Regions from separate parts of the Ensifer sp. 2TAB8 genome, predicted to be linked through region 2. Evidence: predicted binding sites of a transcription regulator. Region 2 holds the regulator's gene; each other region holds the start of a gene.
What was found. Region 2 encodes LexA, which represses DNA repair genes until DNA is damaged. Its sites were predicted from a motif close to TGTTCNNNNTGTGTTCNG; they were not measured.

Region 1 (10,147 bases), on a different contig from region 2:
GGCGAATGCGGTCCCAAGTGGCGCGCGCCCGATTGAAAGCCGCCTTGGCGCTGTCGAGCTGAGCTTCGCTGGCGGCGATGCCGGCCGTGGCGGACAGTTCCTGCTGATAGGAATTGGCAAGCGCCGCCTTCTGTCCGGCAAGCGTCGCTTCGGCCTGGGCCAGCTTCTGCGCATAAATGCGGTCGTCGATCTTCACCAGCAGCTGCCCGGCCTTGACCGTCTCGTAGTCGTGTACCGGAACGTCGGCAACGTAACCCGAGAGCTGCGGACTCATGATCGTGACATAGCCACGCACATAGGCATTCTCCGTCATCTCCACCGAGCTGTGGAACGGTGGCAGCCGCCAGGCATAGAGCACGAGGGTCATGCCGGCGATGCCGGCAAGCAGCACGATGATGGTCGTTGGGGAGCGAAGGAACTTCAGCATGGTCATCAACTCGATTGATCAGGCAGCCAGTATCGGCGCAGGGCCAGTCAGCCTCTGCGTGAGCCAGTTGCAGGACATGTGCAGGAGCAGGCCCGCGAGCGCGAAAAGCGCGATCGCCGATGCCAGCAGGAAGGCGTCGTTGTAGGCGAGGATGTAGGCTTCCCGTGTCACCTGCTGCGACAACAGCAGGGTGCCCTCGCCATTCAGTAAGGTCTTGTCGCCCATTACCTTGCTGTAGGCGGCGGAGAGCTGGTTGACGCGCTGGGCAACCAGCGGGTTGGACAGGACGATCTGCTCGGCCAGAATGTTGGAATGGAATTTCTCGCGTATCGTGACGAAGGTCCCGAAGGCCGCAGAGCCGATCAGGCTGCCGATGCTCTGGGTGAAGAGGAAGATCACGATGAAGCTGAGGATGTAGCTCGGCCCCTTCATCAGCGCGGCCTTGAAGCCGCGCGCCATCGCCGGCGGCAGGAAGAGCGCGGTGCCGGACGCAATCATCGCCTGGCTCATATACATTTGCTCGGGCCGCGTCAGGCTTGTCGCCTGGCTGTCCAGGTAAGCGCCGGTCGCCAGCAGCCCGAGCGCCAGGATATGCACGCGCTCCGCATGCTGCGGGTTCATCAGCACGGCACAGAGCAGACCGCCAGCAATCGCCGCTGCGAGGATGATCCAATAGAGCGTCGCGACCTGTTCGAACTGGAGGCCGATCTGCTGGTAGAAGTTCGTGGCGATCGTCGATTGCTCGGAAGCGACCAGGCGGAAGATCAACAACACAGCGGTGAAGTGGATGATCTCCTTCGAGGCGATCCAGCGCACATCGATCAGCGGCACCTGGCGATGAAGCTCGATCAGCACCACGGTCGTCAGTGTCGCGATCGATACGACCAGGAGAACGCCGAGCCACGGTGCTTCGAGCCACCAGTAGAGACGGCCCATGGTCAGCACGATGGCGAGGCAGCCGAAGGCGATGGCGACCAGCAGGTAGCTCAGAATGTCCATGCGCTGAATGACCTTGGCGTGCGGCACCGGCGTCAGCGGCAGAAGATAGATGATCGGCAGCGCGATCAGCGCCAACGCCATCTCGAGCGTGTAGAGCGCATGCCATTGGCCATATTCAATCAGGGTCGGCGAGATGAGTCGTGTGATCGGCGCGGAGATCGTCGTGCAGGTGAGCGCCAGTGCGAGGCCGGCCGTCAATTTGCGCGCTGGCGGAAAGGCTTCGAGCATGTAGAGGAAGCCGAGTGTCGACATCGGCGCAGCCGCGATGCCGCTGATGAAGCGGACGACGACGGCGGAATGCAGATCGGAAACGAAAACGTTCATCAGCGATACGATGACGAAGCCGACGATGCTGATTTCGGCAAACCGACGCAGCCCGTATTGGGCGCGAATCTTCACCAGTGCGATCGACAGGCTGACATTGGGCGCCATGTACGCCGCCGAAAGCCAGCCAGCCTCCACGGAGGTTGCCGAGAGCGAACCCTGGACCTGCGTGAGATTGGCCAGCGCCAGGTTCATGCCCAGGCCCTGCGTCAGGAACAGAAGAACGGAACCGACGACATAGACCGCCGACAGCGCCAGGCTCTTGTCGGCTGGGGCTGGCACCGGCGCCGGGACTGGGGCGGGTGCGACGGGAGCAATCTCCCCCAGGTCGCTCGCCTCGTCTGTTTCCAGCGGTACGACACCGCGATTGTCGTTTGCAGCAGCGGTCGCGACTGCGCTCATCGCTGTCACTCCCGCGCCAGGGACTGAACGTTGTCGGCGATCGCCCGCACCACACGCTTGGTCACGGCAAGTTCGGTCGCATCGATACCGTGCAGCACTTCGGCTCGGATTTCGTCGGCAAGTTTGAGGATTTCGTCAGCGACCGAGCGACCGAAGTCGGTCATGTGGATCTGCTTGGCGCGCCGGTCGGTGGCCTCGACCCTCCGCTCGATGAAACCCTGCTTCTCCATGCCATCGAGCAGGCGCACCAAAGTCGGGGTTTCAATATCGAGCTCATCGGCAAGCTCGCGCTGGTTCAAGCCATCCTTCTTGGTCAAGGCGAAAAGCGCGCGGGCCCGCGACAGCGTCAGCCCCCTCTCCTTCACCCGAGCATCGAACACGGCCCGCAGCTTGCGATTGAGCAGCGACAGGGCATCGAACAATTCGCGGTTCACGGTCGGCTGATACATTGATACCTTTTCCATATTACTAGCATGCTAATTATTTTGTCTCTATCTAATCCAATCGCTGCCGATTTTCAAGATGGAGATTTGAGCGGAATGGAGAGAGGGCTACACTTGCCTAGCCCGGTTGGGTGATTCGCTCGTCAACGTCCAACTTTGTGGGAAGGCGAGAATCTACGCTTTTGTGAACTTGACCTGTGGATCAGTCGAACAACGGGAAAAGCGCGAGGCTCTGATGAGACGCTTTGTGAGTGTGTCCCCCCTGCACTTGACCCGGCTCGCGGTAGATCGCAAACCGGTGCCACACCACATAGAGGCAGAGATAAAACGACATGAATGACGCGGCGCGAAAGCTATCCCCTATCAGCAAGGATCAGGTGGACCAGCACTATCGCGAGGCGCCGAACAACCTTGAAGCCGAACAGGCTCTGCTCGGCGCGATCCTCGTCAACAACGACGCCTTCTATCGCGTCTCGGACTTCCTGAAGCCCGTCCATCTGCATGAGCCGCTGCACCGCAAGATCTATGAGGTAGCCGGCGATATCATCCGTATGGGAAAGACAGCGAACCCGGTCACCATCAAGACCTTCCTCAAGGCTGACGAAAAGGTCGGCGACCTGACCGTCGCGCAATACCTCGCGCGCCTTGCCGCCGAAGCAGTTTCGATCATCAACGCCGAAGACTATGGCCGTGCGATCTACGATCTGGCGCTTCGCCGCTCGCTGATCACGATCGGCGAGGACATGGTCAACATCGCCTACGACGCGCCGCTCGACATGCCGCCGCAGGGCCAGATCGAAGACGCCGAACGCCGCCTGTTCGAACTCGCTGAAACCGGCCGCTACGATGGCGGTTTCCAGTCGTTCAACGACGCGGTGGCGCTTGCAATCGACATGGCGGGCGCTGCCTTCGAGCGCGACGGCAGCCTCTCCGGCATTTCCACCGGCATCCTGTCGCTGGACGCCCGCATGGGCGGCCTGCAGCGCTCGGACTTGATCGTGCTTGCAGGGCGCCCCGGCATGGGCAAGACCTCGCTTGCCACCAACATCGCCTACAACATCGCAGCCGCCTACGAACCCGAAGTCCAGGCCGACGGTTCTTTCAAGGCCAGAAACGGCGGTGTCGTCGGCTTCTACTCGCTCGAAATGTCGTCCGAACAGCTGGCAACCCGTATCATCTCCGAGCAGACCGAAGTGTCCTCGTCGAAGATCCGTCGCGGTGACATTTCCGAGGCCGATTTCGAAAAGCTCGTGGCCTGCTCGCAGATGATGCAGAAGGTGCCGCTCTATATCGACCAGACCGGTGGTATCTCGATCGCCCAGCTTTCCGCCCGCGCCCGTCGTCTGAAGCGCCAGCGCGGCCTGGACTGCCTAGTGGTGGACTATATCCAGCTCATGACCGGCTCGGGCAAGTCGAGCGACAACCGCGTACAGGAAATCACCCAGATCACCACGGGCCTGAAGGCGCTCGGCAAGGAACTGAACGTTCCGATCATCGCGCTATCACAGCTCTCCCGTCAGGTGGAAAGCCGCGAAGACAAGCGCCCGCAGCTTTCCGACCTTCGTGAATCGGGTTCGATCGAGCAGGACGCCGACGTCGTGCTCTTCGTGTTCCGCGAAGAATACTACGTGAAGAACCTGGAGCCGCGCGACGAGTTCGATCCGAAATACGAAGAGTGGAAGATGAAGATGGAGCAGGTGAAGGGTACGGCAGACGTGATCATCGCCAAGCAGCGTCACGGACCGACCGGTACCGTGAAGCTCGCCTTCCAGTCGGAATTCACGCGATTCACCGACCTTGCCGATCCCTCCTTCACCCAATACGAAGAACACTGACGTTCCGTGGGGGCGGCCGGAGCGGGATGGGAAAAATGTTTGCGGTTTCCCATCCCGCTCTACTTCACGAAAAGCCGCCTAACCTTGGGGCCAACCGCCACCGTCATCTACCAGGCGCCGCCCAAAACCTGACGCAATAGCGCTACCGAAATTACCCCGACGGCAACGGATGCCAGGAGCGGCAGCCTGGTTGCAGCAACGGCCGTCGCCGCAGCCGCAATCGTTTCGGCCGGACCGGTAACCAGTGCCGTCGGAGCGATGACCGCCATCAGAACCGCCGGCGGAATGGCCTCAAGGGCGCGTTTCTGCCCCTCTCCGATCGTCACGTAGCGGATGAGCACGAGCCCGCCGATACGGGTCGCGATTGTCGCGGCCGCCATGGCGAAAATCGCAAGCAATGTGTTGAGATCGACGATCACGCGTGGGCCTCCTTGCGTCCGCCTGAAAGCATGGCCACGACGACGCCTGCGGCAGCCCCGGCAGCGATATACCAGACGCCCGGCAGCAATTGATGCGTGACCACGGCCGCACAAGCGCTTGCGGCCAGGACGGCGCCGGTTTCTCGGCCCTTCCAGAACCCCATGACCAGAATGATGAAAACGGCCGGGAAGGCGAAGTCGAGACCGATGACCTTCGGATCGCCCAGCAAGGCGCCAAGCATTGCCCCCGTCAGGCTCGTCAGCACCCAGGCGCAGTAGAAGGGAATGGCGAGGCCGACATACCAGGCCGGCGTCAGCTTGGCGTTACCCGCGCGCATCTCGGCCATCGCCCAGATTTCATCGGCGAGAAGCAGCATCGACGCATAGCGTGCCGGCCCAGAGAAGCTGTGAAGCTTGCCGCCGATCGAGGCGCTCATCAGCACATGACGGATGTTGACGAGCAGAGCCGAGAAACCGAGGGCCGCCCAGGACGCCGGATGCGTCCAGATATCCATGGCGACGAACTGCGACCCGCCAGCAAAGACCAGCCCACTCATCAGCGTCACCTCAGCCGGTGTCAGCCCCTTGCCCGCCGCCACCGCGCCAAACACCAGGCCGATCGGCATGACGGCGACGATCAGCGGCGTCATCGCCATCGCCGCGGCCCGAAATTCCTGAAATGTACTTCTCTCCTGCAACGTCCCGGTCTCCATTCCCATGCGAAAACGGAGAACGTCTAGACCGCACATCAGGTCCCGTATTGAACGAAAGTGATCAGCCGGCGCGGAAGACCCCGGGTGTCACGCCGGTGCGGGCTTTGAAATGGCGGCTGAAATGCGCCTGATCGGCAAAGCCGCACTGATAGGCGGCATCCACCGCCGACCAGCCATGCCTGAGCAAGGTCTTGGCAGCACGAACGCGCTTGTCGGTGAGGAAGGCATGCGGCGTGATATGGAATTCCTTGCGGAAGGCGCGGATCAGGTGCGCGCGGCTGAGCCCTGCGACCTTGGCGAGTTCCTCGAGCCCGACATCGTCGGCGTAGTTCTCGGTGAGGAAATCCCGGGCCCGATGCACGGCGGACTGCTCGCGCGTCTCGATCGGAGTGATGATCGTACTGCCGTGCCTTTCGAACATCGCCGCAAGCACACCGAACATTCTTTCTTCGGCCTCGAGCGTGCCGCCGGCCAGCTCAAGCGTTCGGTGCGCCTGATGAAAGGACAAGGCGAGGTCCGGGTCCTGCAGAACACGCTTCGAGAACGACGGCGTTCCCCTGAAGGCGCGACCGGTCACATCCTCTATGATATTCACCAGCAGATCGGCGCTCGGATAGACCATGCGGTAACGGTAGCCGCTGCCGCCGGGGTGACCGTCGTGGATTTCGTCGGGATTGATCAGGTAAAAGTCCCCGGGACCAGCTTCCGAGCGCTCGCCCTTGATCTTGCTGATCTGTGAACCCGCCTCAATGGCGCCAATGCTGAAGGTCTCGTGTGCATGCGGCGCGAATTCATGGGTGATGAAGGTCGCCGTCAGGCATTCCATCCCCATGAAACGAGCGTCCCGCCAGAAGCGTGTACGCTCGCCGCCCTCAATCGGCGTGTCATCGATGGCCTGCTGCTGCGAAATCGTCTGCATGCGGAAACAATAGTGAACCCAACCGGCTCCGTCTTGCACAAAAGTGCTCCGTTCCACGCGGGGCCGTTTCGCGCGGGCGGCGGGGGAGTATTTGCGACCACCGGCCGTTGGCTGTATTGCTCTTTGGATCGTCCACGAAGGTGTCCGGCATGCTCCCCCCAGAATTCCTCTCCGCTTCCAACCGCCTCACGATCGATCTGCGCGCGCTTGCCGATAACTGGCGGACAATGAACGCGCGCTCGGGCAAGGCGCGGGCGTCGGCGGTCCTCAAAGCGGACGCCTATGGCCTCGGCATCGATCAAGCAGCCCCTGCCCTCTATGCTGCCGGTGCGCGCGACTTCTTCGTGGCCAATGCCGAGGAAGGCGAGGAACTGCGGCCGCTCGTTCCGGAGGGGCGCATCTACATTCTCGCGGGCATGTGGCCGGGAAACGAAGAGCTCTTCTTCGACAACGACCTGGTGCCCGTCATCAATTCCGATGAGCAGCTTGCCGTGTTCATGTCAGCACTTTCCGAGCGCGGTGACTACCCCTGCGTCCTGCATATCGATACCGGCATGAACCGACTGGGCCTGACGGTCGAGGCAGCGGTGGCGCTTGCCAACGACCCGGCGCGACCCGCAAGCTTCTCTCCCGTGCTGATCATGAGCCACCTCGCCTGTGCCGACGAACCGCAGCATCCGCTGAACGCCTACCAGCTCGGGCGATTCCGCGAAGCGACGGCCGCCTATGAAGGCGTCGATGCCAGCCTTGCCAATTCCGGCGGTGTGTTCCTCGGGCCCGACTATCACTTCGATCTCACCCGACCGGGCATCGCCGTCTATGGCGGCGAAGCGGTCAACGACATCGCCAACCCGATGACCCCGGTCGTGACCGCCGAGGCCCGGATCATTCAGATCCGCGAAGTCGCGGCTGGCGGCACGGCGAGCTACGGCGCCTCTGCCCGCTTCGACAGGGACAGCCGCATTGCCACCGTCGCGGTCGGCTACGCCGATGGCTACCATCGCTCGGTCTCCGGCGGCGGCGTGACTCTGCGGCAGGCAACGCCATCAGGAGCATTCGGTTTCCTGCACGGCAAGCGCGTGCCGCATGTGGGTCGCGTCACCATGGACCTCAGCCTCTTCGACGTCACCGACCTGCCGGCAGATGCAGCGCGGCCGGGCGATTACATCGAGCTCTTCGGCCGCAACATCGCCATCGACGATGTGGCGCGCGCCGGAGGGACGATCGGCTATGAATTGCTGACCAGCCTCGGGCGTCGGTACATCAGGAACTATGTAGGCGCCATCTGACGCGGTTTTCCTGCGTTTTCCCTGCGGCCTTCATTAAAATTCACCTTTTGTTCCGCGTTTCGCGGCATTATGTGACGACACAAGTGATTCTCCCGTCACTGACGCATCGCCGCGCGCGAGCGCCGATGACCCTTCCAGATTTCGAAAGTCGACCCTGATGGCGAAAGCCCGCACACAATTCATCTGCCAGAACTGCGGCACCATCCACACCCGCTGGGTGGGCAAATGCGAAGGCTGCGGCGAATGGAACACGATCATCGAGGACGATCCGACGGCCGGCATCGGTGGTGGACCTTCGCGGGCGCCAAAGAAGGGGCGGCCGGTTGCGCTCACCACGCTTTCCGGCGAGATCGAAGATGCGCCACGAATCCAGACAGGCATTTCCGAACTCGACCGGGTGACCGGCGGCGGCTTCGTGCGCGGCTCGGCGCTGCTCGTCGGCGGCGATCCCGGCATCGGCAAGTCGACCGTGCTGATGCAGGCGGCCGCCGCCCTCTCGCGCCGCAAGCACCGCGTCATCTATGTCTCGGGTGAAGAGGCCGTGGCACAGGTACGTCTGCGCGCGCAGCGCCTGGGTGCTGCCGACAGCGACGTGCTGCTCGCCGCCGAAACCAATGTCGAGGACATCCTGGCAACGCTTTCCGAAGGCAAGCGACCGGATCTGGTGATCATCGACTCGATCCAGACGCTTTGGAGCGACATCGTCGATTCGGCACCCGGCACCGTCACCCAGGTCCGCACCGGCGTCCAGGCGATGATCCGCTTTGCCAAGCAGACGGGAACCGCCGTCGTTCTGGTCGGCCATGTCACCAAGGAAGGCCAGATCGCCGGACCGCGCGTCGTCGAGCACATGGTCGATGCCGTGCTTTACTTCGAAGGCGACCGCGGCCACCATTACCGCATTCTGCGCACCGTCAAGAATCGCTTCGGGCCGACCGACGAGATCGGCGTGTTCGAGATGTCCGACAAGGGATTGCGCGAAGTCGCCAACCCATCGGAACTCTTTCTCGGTGAGCGCAACGAGAAATCCCCGGGCGCGGCAGTTTTTGCCGGCATGGAAGGTACCCGCCCCGTGCTCGTCGAAGTGCAGGCGCTCGTCGCCCCGACATCGCTCGGCACGCCGCGGCGCGCCATCGTCGGCTGGGATTCCGCCCGCCTGTCGATGATCCTCGCCGTGCTCGAAGCGCACTGCGGGGTACGGCTCGGCCAGCACGACGTCTATCTCAACATTGCCGGCGGTTACCGCATTTCCGAGCCCGCTGCCGATCTAGCTGTGGCTTCCGCACTGGTTTCATCGCTTGCCGGGCTTGCCCTTCCTGCGGATTGCGTCTATTTCGGCGAAGTCAGCTTGTCGGGCGCCATCCGGCCGGTTGCGCATACCGCACAACGCCTTAAAGAAGCCGAGAAGCTCGGGTTCTCACAGGCGGTCCTGCCGTCCGCGTCCACCGAATTGCCGAAAAACGGCAATGGCCGATGGAGCGAAATGGAAAGCCTGCCGGATCTGGTGGCGCGCATCGCGGGTTCGCGAAACGCGCTGAGACCGGCGGAAAACGAGGACTGAAGACGCGGATGTCGCAAACCGTCCTCTACTGCATAAGCCCTTAGATCGGGATCGATCTAGGGACAAATTTATGCAGCAGATCTGAGCGTTGCAGCGACCTTTGCGCGTCCGAAAGACGCGCGGCGCTGTGAGGGCCGCGAGCAGGCTGCAAATGCCCTGGACATAAGGCAGGGCCGATGGCGGATAGGCTTGAGGAGACCCGGACGAACCGGGTCCGGAGTAAGGACAAAATGCCCATTACAATTCTCGACGGTATCGTTCTCGGCGTCGCCCTGTTTTCCGCAATCCTGGCCATGGTTCGAGGCTTCTCGCGCGAGGTGCTCTCGGTCGCGAGCTGGGTAGGTGCGGCCGCGGCGGCCTATTTCCTCTACCCGCAGCTTCTGCCCTATGCCAAGCAGTACACCAATAGCGATACCGTCGCGCTGATCGGATCGGCGGCGGTGATCTTCCTGGTTGCGCTGATCATCATTTCCTTCATCACCATGCGGATTGCCGATTTCATCATCGACAGCCGCATCGGTGCGCTCGACCGCACGCTCGGCTTCCTGTTTGGAGCCGCTCGCGGCATTCTGCTGGTCGTCGTCGCCATGCTGTTCTTCAACTGGCTCGTCGCACCGCAGCAACAGCCGGGCTGGGTCACCCACGCCAAGTCGAAACCGCTGCTTGACAATCTCGGCAACAAGCTGATTGCGCTGCTGCCGGAAGAAGCCGACGCCACCATTCTCGACCGCCTGCGCGGCAAGGATACGACCGGCGAAGGTGAAGGCGAAGCACCGGCAACGGCACCCGGCCAGGCACCGACGACGACGCCGGAAC
Region 2 (10,147 bases):
GCGTTCGTCGAAGGCGATCGCCAAAGCCCGTTTGCGCACGAAGCCTGTGAGGAATTCGGGGTCGGTGACATTCACGAAGAGGAATTTGCCGTTCTCGTCTCCGGCGGCGGTCGCCGAAGCGCTCCAGGGATCGCTCTTGTCGAAGCGAAACGTCAGGTCATAGTCCTTGCCGATCTCGAGCGACTTCCAGTCGTCGCTGGCAAAGCTCATGTAGAGTGGCGATTCGGAGCCCTTGGGATAGAAACCCAGGCGCAGCCTGACCCCGCCCTCGAACATCGACGTAATGAAACACGAGCCTTCCATCGACGTGTCGGAAGCAACAATCCAGCCGCCGACCTCCTTCCACTTGATGATCTCGGACTCTTCAGCCGCGGCTGGCCCCGTCACCATCAGACAGCTCATCAACCCGAACAGCAATCTACGCATGCAAAGCCCCCGTTTGCTCGCATTTTGATGGGTCGCCGCGTGACTGTCGAGGGTGGGCGACCCGTACCCACGCAATATTTTAGGAATATTCACCTCTCGCGCGGACCGGTGCTCACGCCAAGGAATTACATGGCGAAGGGATCCTTCGACGACTTGCTCTGCCCGCCGCCCGCAAACGGGTCATTGTTCGGCGCATTGTTGCCGGCGCCCGCAAACGGATCGGCGGCCTCCCCCTGTCCGCCGCTCGGCATCAGCGTGTTCACGGCCTCCTGGCATTTGAACATCTCGCTGACGGCCTTCATCGAATCACGCAGGCTGAGGCTCGCCACCACACGACCTTCGAACGCCAGCGCCAGCGTATTCTTGCGCACGAATTCGGTGAAGAAGTCGGTATTGGAAAAATTGACGACCAGAGCCTTCGAACCCGTGAGGTCCACGCCGAACGCAACGGCCGGCCACTGGCGGCCGCGGTCGAGCTGCAAGGCAACGTCATACTCTCTTTGCGGCTCGATCGATTTCCAGGTGGCATTGCCGATCGAAAGAAACGCCAGGTTCGCCGATCCCTTTGGATAGAAGCCGATACGAAGAATCGCGCCGGCGTCATAGCTCGTCGCCGCGTAGCACGAGCCGCCCAAGGACGGATCGGAACCGACCGTCCAGGCGTTGATCCGCTTCCAGATATTCGAACGGCCCTCTTCAGCAGAGGCCGCTCCGGCCGCCACCAACAGACCGAGAACCGCCAACGACAATCTATGCATGCAACCACCCCACTTTCCCCGCAAAGTTATCGTATTTTTGCAACCTGTCGAGACAATGCGGCGCGATCACAACAGGGATTTGCGCACTCCAACAGGGAGGACATTGACTGGCACAACCGATGCGAATGCGGGTCGGCCGATCGCACCAGGATCAAGGGCCTTGCCGCCGCGCACCTCTGGCGCAAAACGGTCACAGCCTGAACTCAAAGACCTGTTGAACACATGAGAGTGATCGCCAAGTTTGCTGGACTTCGGAACGAAAGCGCGGTTCACATCGTTAACCGCCCCGTAGTCCCACCCTTGCCTCAAAGTGGACGATCACCGTGCTTGCCGCCCTGCTTCTCGCTTCGATAGTCGCATCGCCTAACATGCCTGACGTCAAGCTCAGTGCCGCCACGGTCGATGAACTGCAGACGGACTTCGAAAGCGCCGTACCCTGCCACCAGATTGATGGACGCAACGTGTGGAAGGGCGCCATTGCGTTCTACATCCAGTCGTTCGTCTATGACGGCGACACGCCCGTGGCAACCGATGCGGCGGACGCGGTGCTTCCCGAAGACAACAGCGCCGAGACGGTGAAGGAATTCGAAGACGCCTGCGCCGCCACGCAGCCGGCCTGACCCTCGCCATCAGAACGCTCGCGATTCGCCCGATGCGGTCCAATGCGGCCGTTGCCGGCCACACAATCATCACCCAAACCCGCTTTGCTCCCGTAAAAGTGACCAATCAGCACGCGCAGTCGCGCCAATTGACTGAATTCACGGAATTTTAGGCACTTGCAGAACACATATGGAACAGATAGTGTCTGTTCTTGATTTGTTTCACGCCTTCTGGAGCGACGTGCCATGCTGACCCGCAAGCAACAGGAATTGCTTCTGTTCATTCACGAACGCATGAAGGAGTCGGGCGTCCCGCCGTCATTCGATGAGATGAAGGATGCGCTCGACCTGGCGTCGAAGTCCGGCATCCACCGTCTGATTACCGCGCTCGAAGAACGCGGGTTCATTCGCCGTCTTCCGAACCGGGCCCGCGCGCTCGAGGTCATCAAGCTTCCGGAAGCCTACGCGTCCAGCCAGCAGCAGCCGCGTCGCGGCTTCTCGCCGAGCGTGATCGAGGGAAGCCTCGGCAAGCCGCCGGCGGCAGCCCCTGCCGCACCACCGAAGCCGGCGCCGGTGGCCGAAAACACATCAGTTTCCGTGCCGGTCATGGGCCGCATCGCTGCCGGTGTGCCGATCTCGGCGATCCAGAACAACACGCACGACATCACCGTTCCGCTCGACATGATCGGCAACGGCGAACACTACGCCCTCGAAGTCAAGGGCGACTCGATGATCGAAGCCGGCATCTTCGACGGCGACACCGTGATCATCCGAAATGGCAATACCGCCAACCCCGGCGATATCATCGTGGCGCTCGTGGATGACGAGGAAGCGACGCTGAAGCGATTCCGACGCAAGGGCGCATCGATTGCGCTTGAGGCCGCAAACCCTGCCTACGAGACACGGATCTTCGGGCCTGATCGTGTGAAGATCCAGGGCAAGCTCGTTGGGCTGATCCGCCGCTACCATTGACCTCCAGAAAAAATCGGCACTCTGAAGAGCCTCGCTGCCGCTTGGGGTAGCGAGGCTCTTCTTGTTTATCCGATAACGCGCCGCTTACTCGTGGATGGTGTATTCACCGAGTTCGCAAAGGTCCTGCGTATCTTCGGTCGTATCAAGGCCCGAGTCCTCTTCGAATTCGAAGCGCATGTCGTACTTGCAGACATCCCGACCGTCAGCGATGGTGATCTCCATGTTCTCGCCGGGGTTCAGAACCTGCCGGCCGAATACATCGTCTTCCCACTCGTTGACGCCCACCGGCGACGTGTAGAAGTTAGTCAGAACTGCATTTGTGTTGTTCTTCAGCTTGAAAACCAGGTCCTCTGCCCGCGCCTCGAATGTGGTCGCAGCAAAGAGGGCCAAGGCCGTCAGGACAAGTTTCGTTTTCATATAAGCCATTGCCTCCGCTTGATGATGACGGACGCTATCGATGCGGCTGATGTCAGCGGAGTCATCGTTCCCCCTCTACCGATTTCACCGAAGCGATAAGATCCGCAGGGGATTTAGAAGACGTGGCTTGTGCGGGCGTGTGGCACGCCTGAGCGAAAGCTCCCAGGTGTCTCAACCCGGAGTAAGCTGAGGAAGGCAATCGTTCCGACCTCCTCTTGAAGCATTGCTGCACGCTGGGCAGGAGCAATCGACATTGCCAGACGTTCTGCCTGTGGAAAGCGCCCGAACCGCAAATTCGCTTTGTGCTTTTTCCGAAAATGCCTCTTGCGGATTTTCTGCAATCATTCTAAATCCCCGCCAACGCTCGGTTATCCGAGCCGTGAGGCCTCGTGGCGGAGTGGTGACGCAGAGGACTGCAAATCCTTGTACCCCGGTTCAATTCCGGGCGAGGCCTCCAAATACATTCACCAATATAATCAATATGTTGCAGTCGTCGCGAAGCGGAAAAACACCGCTTCCGCGTAACGCGATGTTGCTACGAGATTCCCTTGCTTTCCCTGCACTTCCACGCGGCGACGGCGGATCCATACGACATGAAATGCGACATGTTCACAGCGAATCCTGAGCCAGAAACCCGCTCACCAGCTGCAGGTGCTTGAACCCCGCTTCTCCTTCGCGCCGCCTACGAACACGTCGCAGGTCACTGTCTCTGCGGAAGGCTGTCATAGCGCCCTCCGGGCCGCCCTGTGAGCGTCCATGAGGGTCGCGACGGGATCGGTCGCTGCCACTTCATCGCCTTCTGCAAGAAGCGCTCGTCCCTCACATCGATCTCGGCGAGCGCGATTCTGACGACAATCTCGCCGATCTTTTCGAGGCTCAGCACGTACTCCCGATGCTGTCTGCCGCCCCTAAAGAGGCGCGGCCCCTTGTCGAACTTGGACGTGGCGCGGAAAGAGCTCCCACACACCAAACCCTTCAAAGAACGCATAAATCCGTCGACGACGTATTTCGACATCGTGGCCAACAAAACATAGTCGTGCTGCGGCGGCCACAACATGGCGTCGACCTTCCGAATTAAGCAACTTCTAAAGTTACGCTTGAAGCCGCTCGCAACCGTGGCATTCTTACCGGCGATCGAGGGGGAGGTATTTGGATGCTGAAGGGTAGAACGTTGCTCTTCGCCGACATCATCGGCAGGTTCGGTATCTGCGCGTATTTCGCAATCGCGATGTTGCGGCGCATCGTTCACGCCGCGCAAATCGTGGTGAAAGACGAATGGCAGTCGGCTGACGTCTTGGCGTTGACTTCAACCGCCGCCACCGTCCTATTCCTCGGAATGGTCTGCGTGGTAGCCATTACGCGCTTGCCCCCGATCAAAGCAGCCACTGGCTTCGAGCCCTATTTGACCGCGATGGCAGGAACATTTCTTCTCGGGCTGATCGCATACTTACCCGAGCCCGCCGATACAGGCTTGGCGCTTCAAATGGCCGGCACGGCTATGATCGTGGTCGGGATGGTTTCGTCAGCCTTCGTTCTTTTCTGGCTCGGTCGCGCCTTCAGCATCATGCCGGAGGCCCGGACCTTGATAACGGGCGGCCCCTACTCGGTTGTTCGCCACCCGCTCCATCTAACGGAAGAGATCGCCATCATCGGCTTGATCGTCCTCAATCTTTCTGTCTGGTCAGTACTTCTTGGGGGTGTCCAGTGGCTGCTGCAATTTCGCAGAATGATCAACGAGGAACGAGTATTGCAGACCGCGTTCCCCAGTTATGGCGCCTATGCACTCGACGTCCCGCGCATTCTTCCATTCATGAACGCGGGTAAGCTGCGATCAGCACAGTGAAGCCAAGGTGGGATTTGCTCGTTCTGATACCGGATGAACGCGACGCCGGAGCCGTTGCCGCCATAACCGGTTGAGGCGGCGGATCGGCGAGACAGGCGGGATCCAGTCAGAAGGCCATCAGCACACCACCACCGCGTGAGCTGCGGCCTCCGAAAAATCACCACATTGGTGAAGCGTGCTGCGGCAATGTCTTCCTTCGAAGGCATTGCGGTTCTGCAAATATCGGCCTCAGCACCAGGGCGTCGTGTGTCCCGTCCACGGCCGCACCAGTCCCTCGTTTACGAGGACGCGTCCGATGGATTGATCGCCGCGAGTGACCAGCCGCAGCTTTTCACCGGCCTTGGCGTCCTGACGACTGTTCGCCGTTTCCAGCCTGAAGTCACCTGCGTTCAGCAGTTCGCGCAGGCGCTGCTTGGCGTAAAAGCCGCGCGAACGTTCCTTGTCGCAGCTTGCCTGGCGAATACGCGGTGCATCGACGTCCGCCACGCGGATCGTGTCTCCGTGGTAGAGGAAAGTGGCGCCGTCGATCACGCAGTTGTCGTTGCGAATCCCACAGAAATAAAACTGATCCGTGCGGATCGATGCCGTTTTGACTTCCTCATTCGGCCGCACCGCGGGTGTCGGCGCGTTCGCGCCGACGTCCACCGACGGCACGGGAGCTGCAAGCGCAACTCTTGTCACGGGGGTTGGCTTTTGCTTCTCCGCTTGCTGCGCGGGACGCCCGTCCGCTTTCTGCGCGACACGTGCGGGCTTCGGCTTCGAATCATGACGGGACGTGAACGCCACCACATCCGATACCACCGGCCAGTGCTTCAGTTCGGCGCGATGATCATAGGCGACTACGCCGCCGACGATAGCCGCGGCGGCCAGATACCACGGCGCCATACCGCCTTGCTTGCCCTTGCTCCGGCCGGAATTCCTGCTTCGACGTTTCGTAGTGGCTTTGGCCATGCGTCCTCATCCTGATTCGCGACCGCATTATGCGTTTGATGCGTTGCCGAAAAGTTTTCGGCCGCCCCCTCAATAGGCAGATGCAGGTTCGGAATCAGGCGGCAGAAGAATCGAACGAGACAGGTCGGTGCGGTTCGGCGCTGACGAAGACGGCCACCGAGAGACGGAAGCGACGATTTTGGCTCACGACCCCTTCGACGAGTTTGTGCGCCCGCGCCAACGCGCCCACCAGACCGCCAGACGGCGGCGGCGGCGGCGGACGGATGGGAGATCGTGCGAAAGAACGATGAGGCCCAGCGGTATCATCCAGAAGCCGAGCACCGGCAGAAAGCCGAGAAAGCCGCAGAACACCAGGAGCGAGCCCAACAGGATACGCAGCAGTGGCGATTCCGGCAGCGTGATGCGCCATTTGCCGAGCACGATCTGTCGTGTCTGCGGATCGATCCCGAAATGCATCTGCTTCCTGTTTTTGTTCATCATTCCCTATCCGGCGTCTTTTCCCACAATTGGGGACTTCTCCACAGCCTCGCAACCGAACTTGTCACTTTTTTTGAAAAAACCGCTTGGCAAATCAGAAAAGCATGCGTATTAGCAGCCTCACTTCTGAAGCGCACAGCAAACAGCGGCGCGGATGATCCCTGGTAGCTCAGCGGTAGAGCATTCGACTGTTAATCGACAGGTCGCCGGTTCGAATCCGGCCCGGGGAGCCACTTTCTAAAAGAGCCATTTGCAGAGATGCAGATGGCTCTTTTTCATTTTGCACCTAAGTTCCCCGGGTGAGCAATCCCAAACCTAGACGGTATTCATGACAAAGGCGGCGCCCATCATCGTCTGGTTCCGCAAGGACCTGCGTCTTGCCGACAATCGCGCCCTTGCGGCCGCGGTCGGTGAGGCTCCCGTCATTCCGCTCTATATCCGGGAGCCGGACGAAAGCGGCAACGGTCCGCTGGGGGCTGCGCAGCGATGGTGGCTGCATCATTCGCTGGAGGCGTTGAGGGCTCGCCTCGCCCAATTCGGCTCGCAACTCATTTTCCGCTCCGGCGACCCGCTGGACGTGCTCACCGACGTGGCGCGCAAATCAGGAGCGCAGCGCGTTCATTGGAATCGCCGCTACGATCCCTCGGGCATCGCCACCGATACCACCTTGAAGAAGGCGCTCTCAGCTCAGGGGATCGCCACCGAGAGTTTTGCCGGACAGTTGCTGCATGAACCTATGCGCCTGCTGACGACGACCGGCGGCCCCTATCGCGTGTTCACGCCCTTCTGGCGCGCCCTCGATTCAAAGTTTGAACCGGCTCCGCCAATCGACGAACCGCAACAAATCGTGTCACCGGAAACCTGGCCGTCGTCCGAACCGCTTGGCCAATGGTCGCTTCTGCCAACAAAACCGAACTGGGCGGCCACGTTCAGCGAAATATGGACGCCGGGAGAAAAAGGCGCGGCCGCTCGCCTCGACGAATTTATCGACGAAAAGCTCAAAGATTACAAAGTTCGCCGGGACCTTCCTGACGCTGACGGCACGTCCCTGCTCTCTCCCCACCTTGCCCTCGGGGAGATATCGCCGGCGCAGATTTGGCACGCGACACAAGGGTTACAGACCGAAGGCGGTGAAGGTGTCGCCACCTTCCGAAAGGAGGTCGCCTGGCGCGAGTTCTCCTACCATCTGCTGTTTCACTATCCCGAACTCCCCCGGCGCAACCTCGATCGCCGATTCGATCATTTCCACTGGCTTGACCACGAAGGCGACTTTTACCTGTGGTCCAAGGGCCTGACCGGATTTCCGATCGTCGATGCCGGCATGCGCCAGCTCTGGCGGCATGGCTATATGCACAACCGCGTGCGGATGATCGCCGCGTCCTTCCTCATCAAGGATCTCCTGATCGACTGGCGAAGGGGAGAAGCCTGGTTTCGCAACACGCTGGTGGATGCGGATCCGGCAAATAATGCAGCAAGCTGGCAATGGGTCGCGGGATCAGGCGCCGATGCGGCACCGTTCTTCCGAATTTTCAATCCGGTTCTCCAGGGCGAAAAATTCGACCCGGACGGCGCCTATGTAAAGCGCTTCGTGCCGGAACTCGAACGTCTGGAGCCGCGCTACATCCATCGCCCCTTTGCTGCTCCGGCCGCACTCCTCGCAGATGCCGGCATCGAACTCGGCGCGACCTATCCAAAGCCGATTGTCGACCATGCCATGGCCCGGGACCGCGCGCTCGCGGCGTTCCGCGAGATCACAAGCGCGCCGAGAGAACCGTAGCGAATACAGGCCCCCGGTAGAATTCCACGGTTGGCGTCTCAGGCGAATGCCGCTACGCTCACCCTACGGATGCAACAGCTGAGGGGGTGGTGTATGCGTGAGCTGGAAGCAAGTCTCGCCGCGTTCAACGGCGCACAGGAGCTTTCTGCCGAGAATCTCTCGATGGTCCTCAGGGACTTCCCATTGAAGGCACGGATGGTGCTCGGCGCGCTCGTGCATCTTCAGGCCGGGGTCTTGATGCTCACGGCTCCGGATGGCCGCAAACTTGTGATCAGGGGCAAGAGAGCAGGCCCGAGCGCGATCCTCACGCTGAACAACTGGAACCTGCCGCAACGCGCCGTGACAGGCGGCACCATCGGCGCTGCCGAGAGCTATATCGACGGCGACTGGGACAGTCCCGATGTGGGCGCCTTTCTCGAACTCTTCCTCATCAATGCCGAGATCGGCAAGCATTTCCCGAACCGGGCGCGCGGCCTGCTTCAGCTGATCGAAAAGTTCCTGCATTGGCGCAATGCCAACACGAAGTCCGGCGCGCGTCGCAACATCTCCGCTCACTATGACCTCGGCAATGCCTTCTACCGCGAATGGCTCGACCCGAGCATGACCTATTCATCGGCGCTCTACGCAACCGGCGCCAACGATCTCCGCTCCGCGCAGGCGGCCAAATATCGCGCGCTGGCAGAAGCGACCAACCTTCGCGCCGAAGACCACGTGCTGGAGATCGGCTGCGGCTGGGGAGGCTTTGCAGAATTTGCCGCGGGCGAAATCGGCTGCAAGGTGACGGGATTGACGATCAGCCGCGAGCAACTGGCCTTCGCCCGCGAACGCATCCACCGGGCAGGTCTTGCCGACCGCGTCGAACTCAAATTCCAGGATTATCGCGAGGAGAAAGGCACCTATGACCGCATCGTCTCGATCGAGATGTTCGAGGCCGTCGGCGAAAAATTCTGGCCGACCTATTTCTCGCAGCTCAAGCGATGCCTGAAGCCGGGCGGCAAGGCCGGACTGCAGATCATCACCATCAAGCCGGAAGCCTATGAGGAATACCGCGCCAACCCGGACTTCATCCAGAAATACGTCTTCCCCGGCGGAATGCTGCCGACGCGCGAACATCTCATCGATCTCGGTCGCCATGTCGGCCTGCGCATGAGCAACGATTTCGGCTTCGGCATAGACTACGCCCGCACACTTGGCGAATGGCGCCAGCGCTTCTGGTCGGTCTGGAACAAGATCGAGCCGCTCGGCTTCGACCTTCGCTTCAAGCGGCTGTGGGAATTCTATTTCTACTACTGTGAAGCCGGGTTCCGGGCCCGAAACATCGACGTCCGGCAGATCGTGTTCGAATAAGAACGCATCCGGCGCGTCTTTACCGCGCCGCGCGTAGCGCTTAAGAGGCGGTCTATCCAATTCTCAATTGAAGGTTCCGCATGCGCCTTGCATGGTTTTTCCTCGCGCTCGCCATCGCGACCGAAGTGGTGGGCCTGACGGTGATGAAGGCCGCGTCCTCGAGCGGCTCTTATCTCGGCCACATCGTCATGTATGTCTCGATCGCGCTTTCCTACGTCTTCCTCGCCAAGGCCGTGAAGACGATCTCCGTCGGCGTCGCCTACGCCATTTGGGAGGGTTCGGGCGTCGCGATCATCACGCTCGTTTCTGTCTTCGTCTTCGGTCACGTGCTGACCGGACGCGAGATTCTCGGGCTTTCGATGGCGATCGTCGGCATCCTGCTCGTCAATGCGGGAGAGCGCCACGACGAGGAAGAAGCCGCGGCGGAAGGAGCAGCCAATGAGCGCGCCTAACATCTATTTTGCGCTCGCCGTGATGGCAGGCATTCTCGATGTCGCCGCCAACCTGGCCTCGACGAAATCCGAAGGCTTTGCCCGCCGCGGCTGGGGCGCGCTTTCCATTCTGCTGGTGCTTGCCGCCT
Region 3 (9,645 bases), on a different contig from region 2:
GGATGGTGCCGGTGCGCTTGAAGGTCGCCATCGCCCGCCGCAACTGGTCGGCCTCACTGGGCGAAAAACCGGCGGCAGTGATGGCAATCTGCATCGCCTGCTCCTGAAAGAGCGGCACGCCGAGCGTCCGTTCCAGAACGACCTCTAATTCAGGGCTCGGATATTCGATAGGTATCCCAAGAGCATGCTGCTCCCGCCGTTTCAGATAGGGATGCACCATGTTGCCCTGGATCGGCCCCGGCCGGACGATCGCCACCTCGATGACGAGATCATAGAATTTCCTGGGCTTCAGCCGCGGCAGCATGCTCATCTGCGCCCGGCTCTCGATCTGGAAGACGCCGATCGTATCGGCCCGGCAGATCATGTCGTAGACGGCGTCCTGATGATCCTTGAAGAGCTGGTGCAGGTTTTTCCGCTCATTGTAATGCCGGTCGAGAAGCGCGAAGGCTCGGGCGATGCAGGTCAGCATGCCGAGCGCCAGCACGTCGATCTTCAGGATCTTCAGCGTGTCGAGGTCGTCCTTGTCCCACTCGATCATGAAGCGGTCGGGCATCGCCGTGTTCATGATCGGCACCACCTCGTCGAGCCGGTCGCGGGTCATGACGAAGCCGCCGACATGCTGGGAAAGATGGCGCGGGAAACTCATCAGCTCGCTGGCATAATCGAGCACCTTCACGGTCGTCGGGTCCTTCGTGTCGAGACCGGCGGCCTGCGCCTCGCGTTCCGAGAGATCGGCGACCGACCAGCCCCAGACCGAGCCGGCAAGCGCCGATTGTACATCTTCTGAGAACCCGAAAGCCTTGGCGGTCTCGCGACCGGCGGAACGTGCCCGGTAGCTGATGACGGCGGCAGTCAGCCCCGCATGTTCCTTGCCATAGGTCTCATAAATATGCTGGATGACCCTCTCCCGCTTCTCGTGCTCGAAATCGACGTCGATATCCGGCGGCTCGTCCCGTTCGGTCGAGAGGAAGCGATCGAAAAGCAGGGTGGTCGAAAGCGGGTCGACTTCGGTAATCCTCAGGCAGTAACAGACGGTGGAATTCGCCGCCGAACCGCGGCCCTGGCACAGGATTTCGGCGCCACGCGCAAACTGCATGATGTTGCGCACCGTCAGGAAGTAGGGCTCGTAACGTTTGCCGGCGATCAGCTCGAGCTCATACTCGATCTGCGTCGAAACCTTCTCAGGAATCTCACCGGAATACCGTTCGCGCGCGCCCTCCTTCGTCAGCCGCCGCAGCGTCTGTGTCGGTGTTTCGCCAGGAATGCTCTCATCCGGATATTGATATTCGAGGTCCGACAGCGAGAACTTCAGACGCCCAAAGAAATGCCCGGTATTGGCGATCGCTTCCGGATAATCGCGGAAGATGCGCGCCATTTCGGCGGGCGTCTTCAGATGTCGTTCGGCATTGGCGTGCAACCGATAGCCGGCGGCAGCGATCGTCACATGCTCGCGGATCGCGGTGACGACATCGGCAAGCGGCCGCCGGTCAGCGACATGAAACAACGGGCTGTTGGTGGCGACGAGCCTGACTGACGCATGGCGGGCAATGGTCGCAAGCCCGGCAAAGGCAAACTGGTCGAAGCCGTCATAACGCGGCACCAGCGCCAGATAGAGCCGGTCGGCGAAATGCGGCTTCAACCGCTTGAGGAAATCGGCAAGCAGGGTTGCCTCCGGCGCGCCGATCACCGGGCCGGGCAGCACGGCAAGCAAGAGATCCTCGCCCCATTCGATGAGATCGGTCTCGTAGAGCGTGCAGGTGCCTTTCTTGGCGCGCAGGTTTCCGGCACTCAGCATCCGACAGAGATTGCCCCAGCCGCGGCGATTTAAGGGATAGGCGAGCACGTCAGGCAGGTCTTCGGCAAAGGAGAGCCGCGCGCCTGGCTGGAAGGCATATTTCTCCACCTTGGCCTGCGCATGCGCGCGCACCACGCCGGCGACGGTATTGCGATCGGCAATGCCGAGGCCGCCAATGCCGAGGCGGCTTGCCGCAACAACCATCTCGCCCGGATGGGAAGCGCCTTCGAGGAAGGAAAAGTTCGACCAGGCGCCGATCTCGAAATAGGGCACAGCGTTACTCATGCGAAGACTCCATGCATGAACCAGCGCGGCGGAGCGCTCGCGCCATAATGGCCCTCGCGAAACAGCCAGAACCGCCGACCGCTATCGTCTTCCACCCGGAAATAATCGCGTTCCAGCGCCGGCTCACCATCAAGCCACCATTCGCCGGCAATCCGCTCAGGCCCTTCGGCTCGCGCAATGCGGTGCAGCGTGCGCCGCCAGCGAAAACTTCTCGGCGGCCCCTCCGGCACCTCGGCGACCGCCTCTACCGGCTCGGGGCTTGGAAAGAGCCGTTGCGGCCGGGCCGCCGCGGCAAGCAGGGGCGCCGGGATGTTTGCGGCCGGCTCCCCGGCCTTGCTGATCAGCGCCATGTCCGTAAGCGGGCGGAAGGTCGCTGCCCGCTCCGGAACATGGCTTTCCGAGAGAGCTGGCACCATGAGGCTCTCCGCTCCGAAGCGCGCCATGACCCGATCGGCGAAGGCCGCAAGCGGGCGCTCGCGATCCGGCGTGCCGGAAAAATCTTCCTGCATCACCTCGTATTTTTCGCTCTTCGGCACCGAGAGCCTCAAGATTTCGAAGCCGAAGCCGGCATCGAGATCCTCATGCACCGCCTGCAGGCGCTCGCGGAAAAGACCGGCGACGCGCCGCGGTTCGTTGAGCGGCGAAGATGTGCCGGCGGCGATGCGGAAGACCGCGCCATCGACACGGAAGAGCAGCAGTTCGAACAGGCGCCCGCCCTCCCCGCGCTTTTCCAGTTCCGGCTTCAGCCGCAGCGCCAGTTCTTCCGTCAGGCCCAAAATATCGTCTTCGCCCTGGACCGGTTCGCCGAGCCGCCGCTCTGCCGAAAGGGCCGCGACGGGCAGCCGTGGCGATAGCGGTTCGTCCTCCCGCCCCAGCGCCTGATCGAGGCGCAGAAGCAGGGTTGCACCGAACCGGCGGGCAAGCGGCGCGCGCGGTGCCGCGATGATGTCGCCGATCTGCTTGAGCCCGACCCGGCCAAGCGTTTCGATCGTTTCCTGCGGCAACCGAAGAGCCGCCATCGGCAGTGGTGCCAGCGCCCGCGCCGCCTCGTCCTCGGCAAGGATATCGTCTGAGCCGAAACGCGCCACCGCCCAGGAGAGCCCGGCGGACGAGGAGATCGCCGCCCGGGCCTCGACGCCCAGATGAAAAAGGCGCGCGAGCAGATCGTCGAGCAGCGCCTTTTCCCCGCCGAGAAGATGAGCGCAACCGGTGATGTCGAGAAAGAGGCCACTGTCGCCATCGAGCGCGACGAGCGGCGTATAGCGGCTGCACCAATCCGCAAGGCCTGCAAGCAGCGCCCGGTCGGCGGCGGGATCGGCCGGCAGCACGTCGATCTCGGGACACATGGCCCGAGCTTCGGCAACGCCCTGACCAATGTGAAATCCACGTTTCTCGGCGTAACCCTCAAGCGCGACGAGGCGCATCGCGCTCTTCACCTTGTCGGCGAAGACGACGGGCGGATGTTCAGGACGCCCGCGGGAAAGCCACGAGTTCCCCCAACGCTTGCGCGCGACCCGATCGGCCGGAAGATGCGGAAAGGCGAGCGACAGAATGCGCTGGTTCTGGATCTGCCGCAGCAGCGGCTGGTAGGGGCTCGACGGGGTAAAGGCGGCGGTCATGGGGGTTCCACTCCAGGAAGAAGCCGAGCGGCGCAGGAGCCCTGCTCTTCTCGGCAATGACATGAAAGACGGGATGGCCGATGCTGCCGCGAAGCATCGATCCATCCGGTAGGGCGCGCTCGCGCGCCGGGGCCGGCTCGACGAGGAAGCGGAAGAAGGCGCTGCTGGCCTCCTCGTGTCCGGACTGGCGCAGAAGCAGAAGGGGGATATGGCCCGCTCGTGAGCGGACATGCAGGCGCCGACTTTCGCTAAGCGCCAGGGCTGCAGGATTGCCGCGAATTTCAAGGATCACGGCACAGAAGGTCGGGACGGAAAGCGCGGCTTCAGCGATCCAGAGCGCATCCTTCACCGTACGAGGCAGGCTGAAGACGAGGCCGCGGACATCGAGGCCGAAAGCCTTGAGACCCAGCCCGTAGGGCATGCCCGCTTCGTTGGAAGCCATTGCCTGGCTGATCCAGAGTACGGGCGCCACCGACTCGCCCTTTTCCAGGCGCGCCTGCTGACAGAGCACGCTAAGTGCGGCAGCAAACCCGGCGGCAGCACCGGCATCACGCGTTTCGGCATTGCGGATTTCCGTCATGCCTTCGAGCGGCAGACCGCCTTCGAGAAGCGCGTCTAGATCCCGAACGCCAAGCGCCAGCGCCTTGCGCCCCGGCTCATCTTCCTCACGTTGACGGAAGCCGCCGGGATCGGCCGCCTTGGCGGCGCGCACGACGCCCGGAAGCCGACGGTTTTCGATCCTGGCTATGGTTTCTCGGAGCGAAAGTACCGTCTCCCGCTCCACGGCTTTGTCGGCCATGACGGTCAACTCCCATCAGAATGTTCATGTTATGTTCTATTAGATTCCAGAGCTTCCTAAATGAGTCAACAGCCAATTCTAAGAATTTATTCCTGTCCCTGTGGTCAAGGAATTCAACACTCGAAAAACAAAGGCAAAATCGCTATATGGAGGGCAACAAGGAGTGCCTATGGCCCGCATTGACCAGACCGATGATTGGCGGGAACGCCACGCACCGACGCTCACCACCTTCGAACAGCTCGCGCTGGAAGCCTACGGCCATCTGCCGCAGGAGTTCCGCCAGCTGACGACCGACCTCATCATCGAAGTCGCCGACTTCCCGAGCGACGACGTTTTCGAGGATATGGCGCTTGAAACGCCCTTCGACCTGCTCGGCCTCTTCGAAGGCCGCGGCATCGGCGAACGCTTCACCATGGAAACCGGCCAGTTCCCCAATCGGATCACGCTTTATCGCCGCCCGATCATCGACTATTGGGCCGAGAACGAAGAGACGCTGGGCGATATCATCACCCATGTGCTGATCCACGAGATTGGCCACCATTTCGGCCTTTCCGACGACGACATGGAACGGATCGAGGCCAGCGTCGAGCACGTCGGCGGCTGACACTTCATTGCCTATCATCCGCGCGGTGAGGGCTGCCCCCTCATCCGCCTGCCGGCACCTTCTCCCCGAAGGCGGGGCGAAGGAACCGCGCGGCACCCGCTCGCATTCATACCCAATTCCAGAAACGGGCTTCACGTGCCGACTATTCGCGATGACCAAGCGTCAGTCGCGTCCCCTCGCCCCGCTTGCGGGGAGAGGGCTAGTCCTCGGGTTAAACCCGAGGAGAGGGGCAAATTTGCGCGACAGCAGGCAGGCCTGCTTACTGTTCCGACAGCTTGATATCCGGGGTGTAATCCTTGCCCTCGACATCTTTGACCACCGCCTGGCCGCACTGCATATGCTGCGTATCGGCATTGAAGGCATAGGTGGGCGAGCCGTGCAGGCTCCAGCCCTGGTTCAGCGCCGCCGTCACCTTGTGGCAGAAGGAGGCGTCGTCAGGACCGGTCAGGAAGCGGTAGAGTTTCAAGATCTTCTCTTTCGTTGTTCGATAAGGTCCGCCTTGGCGGCAAGCGTCACGGCCTGGTCGAGGTGCAGCCGCTCGACCATCCGTCCGTTGAGATTGATGACACCCTTGCCAGCGTTTTCCGGAAGCGCAAAGGCGGCGATGATCGCGCGCGCCTCGTCGACGGCAACCTGCTCCACGCCGAAGCGCTCGTTCGCCGGGCCGATCTGGGTGGGATGGATCAGCATCTTGCCGTCATAGCCCATGTCGCGGCCCTGCCGGCATTCCTCGTCGAAGCCCGCCGCATCACGGAAATCGTTGAACACGGCGTCGATGACATCGAGGCCGCCGCCGCGTGCGGCCAACAGGATCTGCATCAGCCAGGAAATCAGATAGGGGCGACCAGGGCGATCCGGCACGCCGGTCTCCTTGCGCAGGTCGTTGAGGCCGACGACGAAACAATCGAGCCTGCCGCTGAAGGTGCGGCCGGCCTCGGCGATTGCCGGCGCGTTGATCACCCCACGCGGCGTTTCGATCATCGCCCAGAGACGCAACGTTTCCGGCGCGTCGTTCTCGTCGAGCCAGTCGGCCGCCGCCTGAATATCCGCCGGGCTTTCGACCTTCGGCAGGAGAATGGCATCAGGATTGGCCGCTAGCGCTGCGGCGAGATCGTGCTGACCGAAATCGGAGCCGATCGCATTGATGCGGATGACGATTTCGCAGTCCGGCCGGCTCGCCGTCAGATACTGCACCAGCGCCTCGCGCGCTTCCACCTTGCGCTCGGGCGCAACCGCATCCTCAAGATCGAAGATCGCGGCATCAGTTGCGAGTTCAGCGACCTTGGCGAGCGCGCGGGCATTGTCGGCCGGCACCGAAAGCGCCGAGCGGCGCAGACGCACGGGGTGATGTTCGATCGATTTGTTCATGTTTCAGTTGTGCCCGCCTTTGCCGCGTTCCGCAAGACGAGGCGAACCGCCGCACCCCTTTCGCAAAGCGCGCCTCTTGCAAGTCCGAAGGCGAGCCCCCACATCGCCCTCAGAAAGGTGACGATTATGCAAAGCATTCGCTCTGTTCTCTTTACGGCCGCAGCCCTGACCATCACGTTCGCGGCCTTTGTGCTCACCGCCTCGCTGGCGCTGGCCCTTGCCGGCATCGCCGCCGTCGTCGTGGTCGGCAGCGCCATTGCCACACGGCTGAATTTCAGGCCAGCCCGCGCCACGGCGCGTCCGGCTGCCGCAGGCCCCGCCCATGGCCACGGCCAGCGCGAGATGCGCATCTGGAATGACGGTCGCGGTACGATCATCGACCTCTGATCCCCAGGCATCGGGATCGATCCCCGGGCGTCGGAATCGATCCCCAGCGGTCATCCGCAATCGGGCCGATCAATGATCGGCTCGAACCCTGTTGGCGCCCTTCAAAAACCGTCATTCAGCAGGCTGCAAATTTTTTTTCGATCCCATGTCGGATCGGACATTCCATCTTCGTCCTTGAGACAGGCCAGCACGGTCCTGGCTCTTCGAAACAGGATGGAGAACGACATGGATACCCAGACGCAGCAAACTGAAACGAAGCAGCCGGCACCGGTCCTGAACGGCCTTCTGCCCTATCTTCAGGTCGATGGCGCCGCCAAGGCGTCGGAATTCTACCAGCGCGCCTTCGGTGGTGAAGAAGTGGGCCGGCACCCGCTCGACGAGCAGGGCCGGACGATGCACATCCATCTCTACATCAATGGCAGTTCGCTGATGCTGGCGGACGCCTATCCGGAATACGGCCACCCGCTGGAAAAACCCCAGGCCTTCACCCTGACGCTGACCGTCGACGACATCGATGCCTGGTGGGACCGCGCTGTTGCCGCCGGCGCAGAGGTCGTGATGCCGATCGAGGTGATGTTCTGGGGCGATCGCTACGGCCAGCTCCGCGATCCCTTCGGCGTCCTCTGGGCCATGAACAGCCCGGTGAAGGCAGGCTAAGTCCCTGCAGACAATCGAAATCCGGACGAAGCTCTCGCCGGGCGGGCATTTTCACCCACCCGGCGACGCCTATTTGAACAGATTTTCCTTCATTTCGGCGCAAAACTCATCTAAACGCTAGCGCAACATTCTTCTGAAATCGAAGGCCTGAAGTTATGGAAAAATTCGTCAAGCTCACCGGTGTCGCCGCCCCCCTCCCCGTCGTCAACATCGACACGGACATGATCATTCCGAAGGATTACCTGAAGACGATCAAGCGCACCGGCCTTGGCAAGGGCCTTTTCGCCGAAGCCCGTTACAACGAGGATGGCTCGGTCAACCCGGACTTCGTGCTCAACAAGCCCGCCTACCAGAACGCCAAGATCCTGGTTGCCGGCGACAATTTCGGCTGCGGCTCCTCGCGCGAGCACGCACCGTGGGCGCTGCTCGACTTCGGTATCCGCTGCGTGATCTCCACGTCGTTCGCCGACATCTTCTACAACAACTGTTTCAAGAACGGCATTCTGCCGATCGTCGTCAGCCAGGCTGACCTCGACAAGTTGATGGATGACGCCTCGCGCGGTTCCAACGCCATCCTCTCGGTCGACCTCGAATCCCAGGAAATCACCGGTCCGGACGGCGGCTCGGTCAAGTTCGAGGTCGATGCCTTCAAGCGTCACTGCCTGCTGAACGGCCTCGATGACATCGGCCTGACGCTGGAAAAGGCGACCGCCATCGACAGCTTCGAGAAGTCGGTCGGCGCCTCGCGCCCCTGGGCCTAAAGCAAGCGGCATGACGCGCAAGCTCATCTCCTCGGGCTCGCCCTTCGAAAAGACGGCAGGCTATTCGCGTGCCGTCGCGATGGGCGACTGGTGCTTCGTCTCCGGCACGACCGGCTACGACTACGCCACCATGACCATGCCCGAGACGGTGGAGGAGCAGGCGCGCAACTGCCTGAAGACGATCGAGGGCGCGCTGAAGGAAGCGGGCTTCTCGATGAAGGACGTGGTGCGCAACCACTACTACGTCACCGATGCCAGCTTCGCCGACCGGGTGTTCCCGGTTTTCGGCGAAATCTTCGGCGAGATCCGCCCGGCCGCAACCATGATCGTCTGCGATCTGATCCGCCCGGAAATGCTGATCGAGATCGAGGTCACCGCCCTTCGCGGCTGAGACAGAACTTTCTGCTCGCACCATCTCTTCTCAAATCGATTCCGATTTCGGCCAAGATGCGGTAGTCCATGGACTTCGCAGACGAGACGCTGAACCCGGAAGACGCCCATGCAATTTCAAGGCACCGCCGACTATATCGCCGACAAGGACCTGATGATCGCCGTCAACGCCGCGATCCGGCTGGAACGGCCGCTGCTGGTCAAGGGCGAGCCCGGCACCGGCAAGACCGAGCTTGCCCGCCAGATCGCCGCAGCCCTTGGCCTCGAGCTGATCGAATGGAGCGTCAAGTCGACCACCAAGGCGCAGCAGGGGCTTTACGAATACGATGCCGTATCGCGCCTGCGCGACAGCCAGCTCGGCGACGAGCGCGTCAACGAGGTCAGGAATTATATCCGCAAGGGCAAGCTCTGGCAGGCCTTCGAGGCCGATCGGCGCGTGGTGCTCCTGATCGATGAGATCGACAAGGCCGATATCGAATTTCCGAACGACCTGTTGCAGGAACTCGACCGCATGGAATTCCATGTCTACGAGACCGGCGAGATGATCGGCGCCCGTCATCGGCCGATCGTCATCATCACCTCCAACAACGAGAAGGAGCTGCCGGACGCCTTTCTGCGTCGCTGCTTCTTCCACTATATCCGCTTCCCCGACGCCGACACGCTCGCCCGCATCGTCGAGGTGCATTACCCCGGCATCCGCAAGACGCTGCTCTCGGCCGCCCTTGCCGCCTTCTACGACATCCGCCAGGTGCCGGGGTTGAAGAAGAAACCGTCCACGTCCGAAGCGCTCGACTGGATCCGTCTGCTCGTCGCCGACGAGGTCGATCCGGCGGATCTGAGAGCCGACGCCAAGACCATGCTGCCGAAGCTGCACGGCGCACTTCTGAAGAACGAGCAAGACGTACACCTCTTCGAGCGCCTCGCCTTCATGGCGCGGCGCGACGGATGACCCCGGACGCCCACAAGGTCCTGATCTACGC

Region 1: the regulator LexA is predicted to act here: its motif matches at 7,808-7,825, upstream of radA (DNA repair protein RadA).
Region 3: the regulator LexA is predicted to act here: its motif matches at 4,520-4,537, upstream of AB4Z53_RS08760 (ImuA family protein).

The regions. Positions count from the first base shown of each region.
Region 1 covers NZ_JBFRGB010000009.1:173,534-183,680, forward strand. The annotation lists gene AB4Z53_RS17085 (HlyD family secretion protein) at 1-427, opposite strand, end outside; gene AB4Z53_RS17090 (MFS transporter) at 446-2,152, opposite strand; gene AB4Z53_RS17095 (MarR family winged helix-turn-helix transcriptional regulator) at 2,158-2,601, opposite strand; gene AB4Z53_RS17100 (replicative DNA helicase) at 2,928-4,430, shown strand; gene AB4Z53_RS17105 (AzlD family protein) at 4,538-4,849, opposite strand; gene AB4Z53_RS17110 (AzlC family ABC transporter permease) at 4,846-5,499, opposite strand; gene AB4Z53_RS17115 (AraC family ligand binding domain-containing protein) at 5,624-6,481, opposite strand; gene alr (alanine racemase) at 6,631-7,770, shown strand; gene radA (DNA repair protein RadA) at 7,928-9,331, shown strand; gene AB4Z53_RS17130 (CvpA family protein) at 9,562-10,147, shown strand, end outside.
Region 2 covers NZ_JBFRGB010000007.1:233,564-243,710, forward strand. The annotation lists gene AB4Z53_RS14850 (hypothetical protein) at 1-426, opposite strand, end outside; gene AB4Z53_RS14855 (hypothetical protein) at 552-1,184, opposite strand; gene AB4Z53_RS14860 (hypothetical protein) at 1,553-1,804, shown strand; gene lexA (transcriptional repressor LexA) at 2,030-2,755, shown strand; gene AB4Z53_RS14870 (hypothetical protein) at 2,840-3,172, opposite strand; tRNA gene AB4Z53_RS14875 (tRNA-Cys) at 3,556-3,629, shown strand; gene AB4Z53_RS14880 (hypothetical protein) at 3,873-4,229, opposite strand; gene AB4Z53_RS14885 (methyltransferase family protein) at 4,326-5,015, shown strand; gene AB4Z53_RS14890 (thermonuclease family protein) at 5,244-5,966, opposite strand; gene AB4Z53_RS14895 (hypothetical protein) at 6,150-6,443, opposite strand; tRNA gene AB4Z53_RS14900 (tRNA-Asn) at 6,602-6,676, shown strand; gene AB4Z53_RS14905 (cryptochrome/photolyase family protein) at 6,772-8,220, shown strand; gene AB4Z53_RS14910 (class I SAM-dependent methyltransferase) at 8,314-9,567, shown strand; gene AB4Z53_RS14915 (SMR family transporter) at 9,648-10,019, shown strand; gene AB4Z53_RS14920 (SMR family transporter) at 10,006-10,147, shown strand, end outside.
Region 3 covers NZ_JBFRGB010000003.1:147,246-156,890, reverse strand. The annotation lists gene AB4Z53_RS08770 (error-prone DNA polymerase) at 1-2,080, opposite strand, end outside; gene AB4Z53_RS08765 (Y-family DNA polymerase) at 2,077-3,630, opposite strand; gene AB4Z53_RS08760 (ImuA family protein) at 3,545-4,498, opposite strand; gene AB4Z53_RS08755 (metallopeptidase family protein) at 4,668-5,102, shown strand; gene AB4Z53_RS08750 (DUF1737 domain-containing protein) at 5,362-5,568, opposite strand; gene AB4Z53_RS08745 (HpcH/HpaI aldolase/citrate lyase family protein) at 5,565-6,470, opposite strand; gene AB4Z53_RS08740 (hypothetical protein) at 6,597-6,857, shown strand; gene AB4Z53_RS08735 (VOC family protein) at 7,083-7,514, shown strand; gene leuD (3-isopropylmalate dehydratase small subunit) at 7,670-8,275, shown strand; gene AB4Z53_RS08725 (RidA family protein) at 8,286-8,666, shown strand; gene AB4Z53_RS08720 (AAA family ATPase) at 8,775-9,614, shown strand; gene AB4Z53_RS08715 (NUDIX hydrolase) at 9,611-9,645, shown strand, end outside.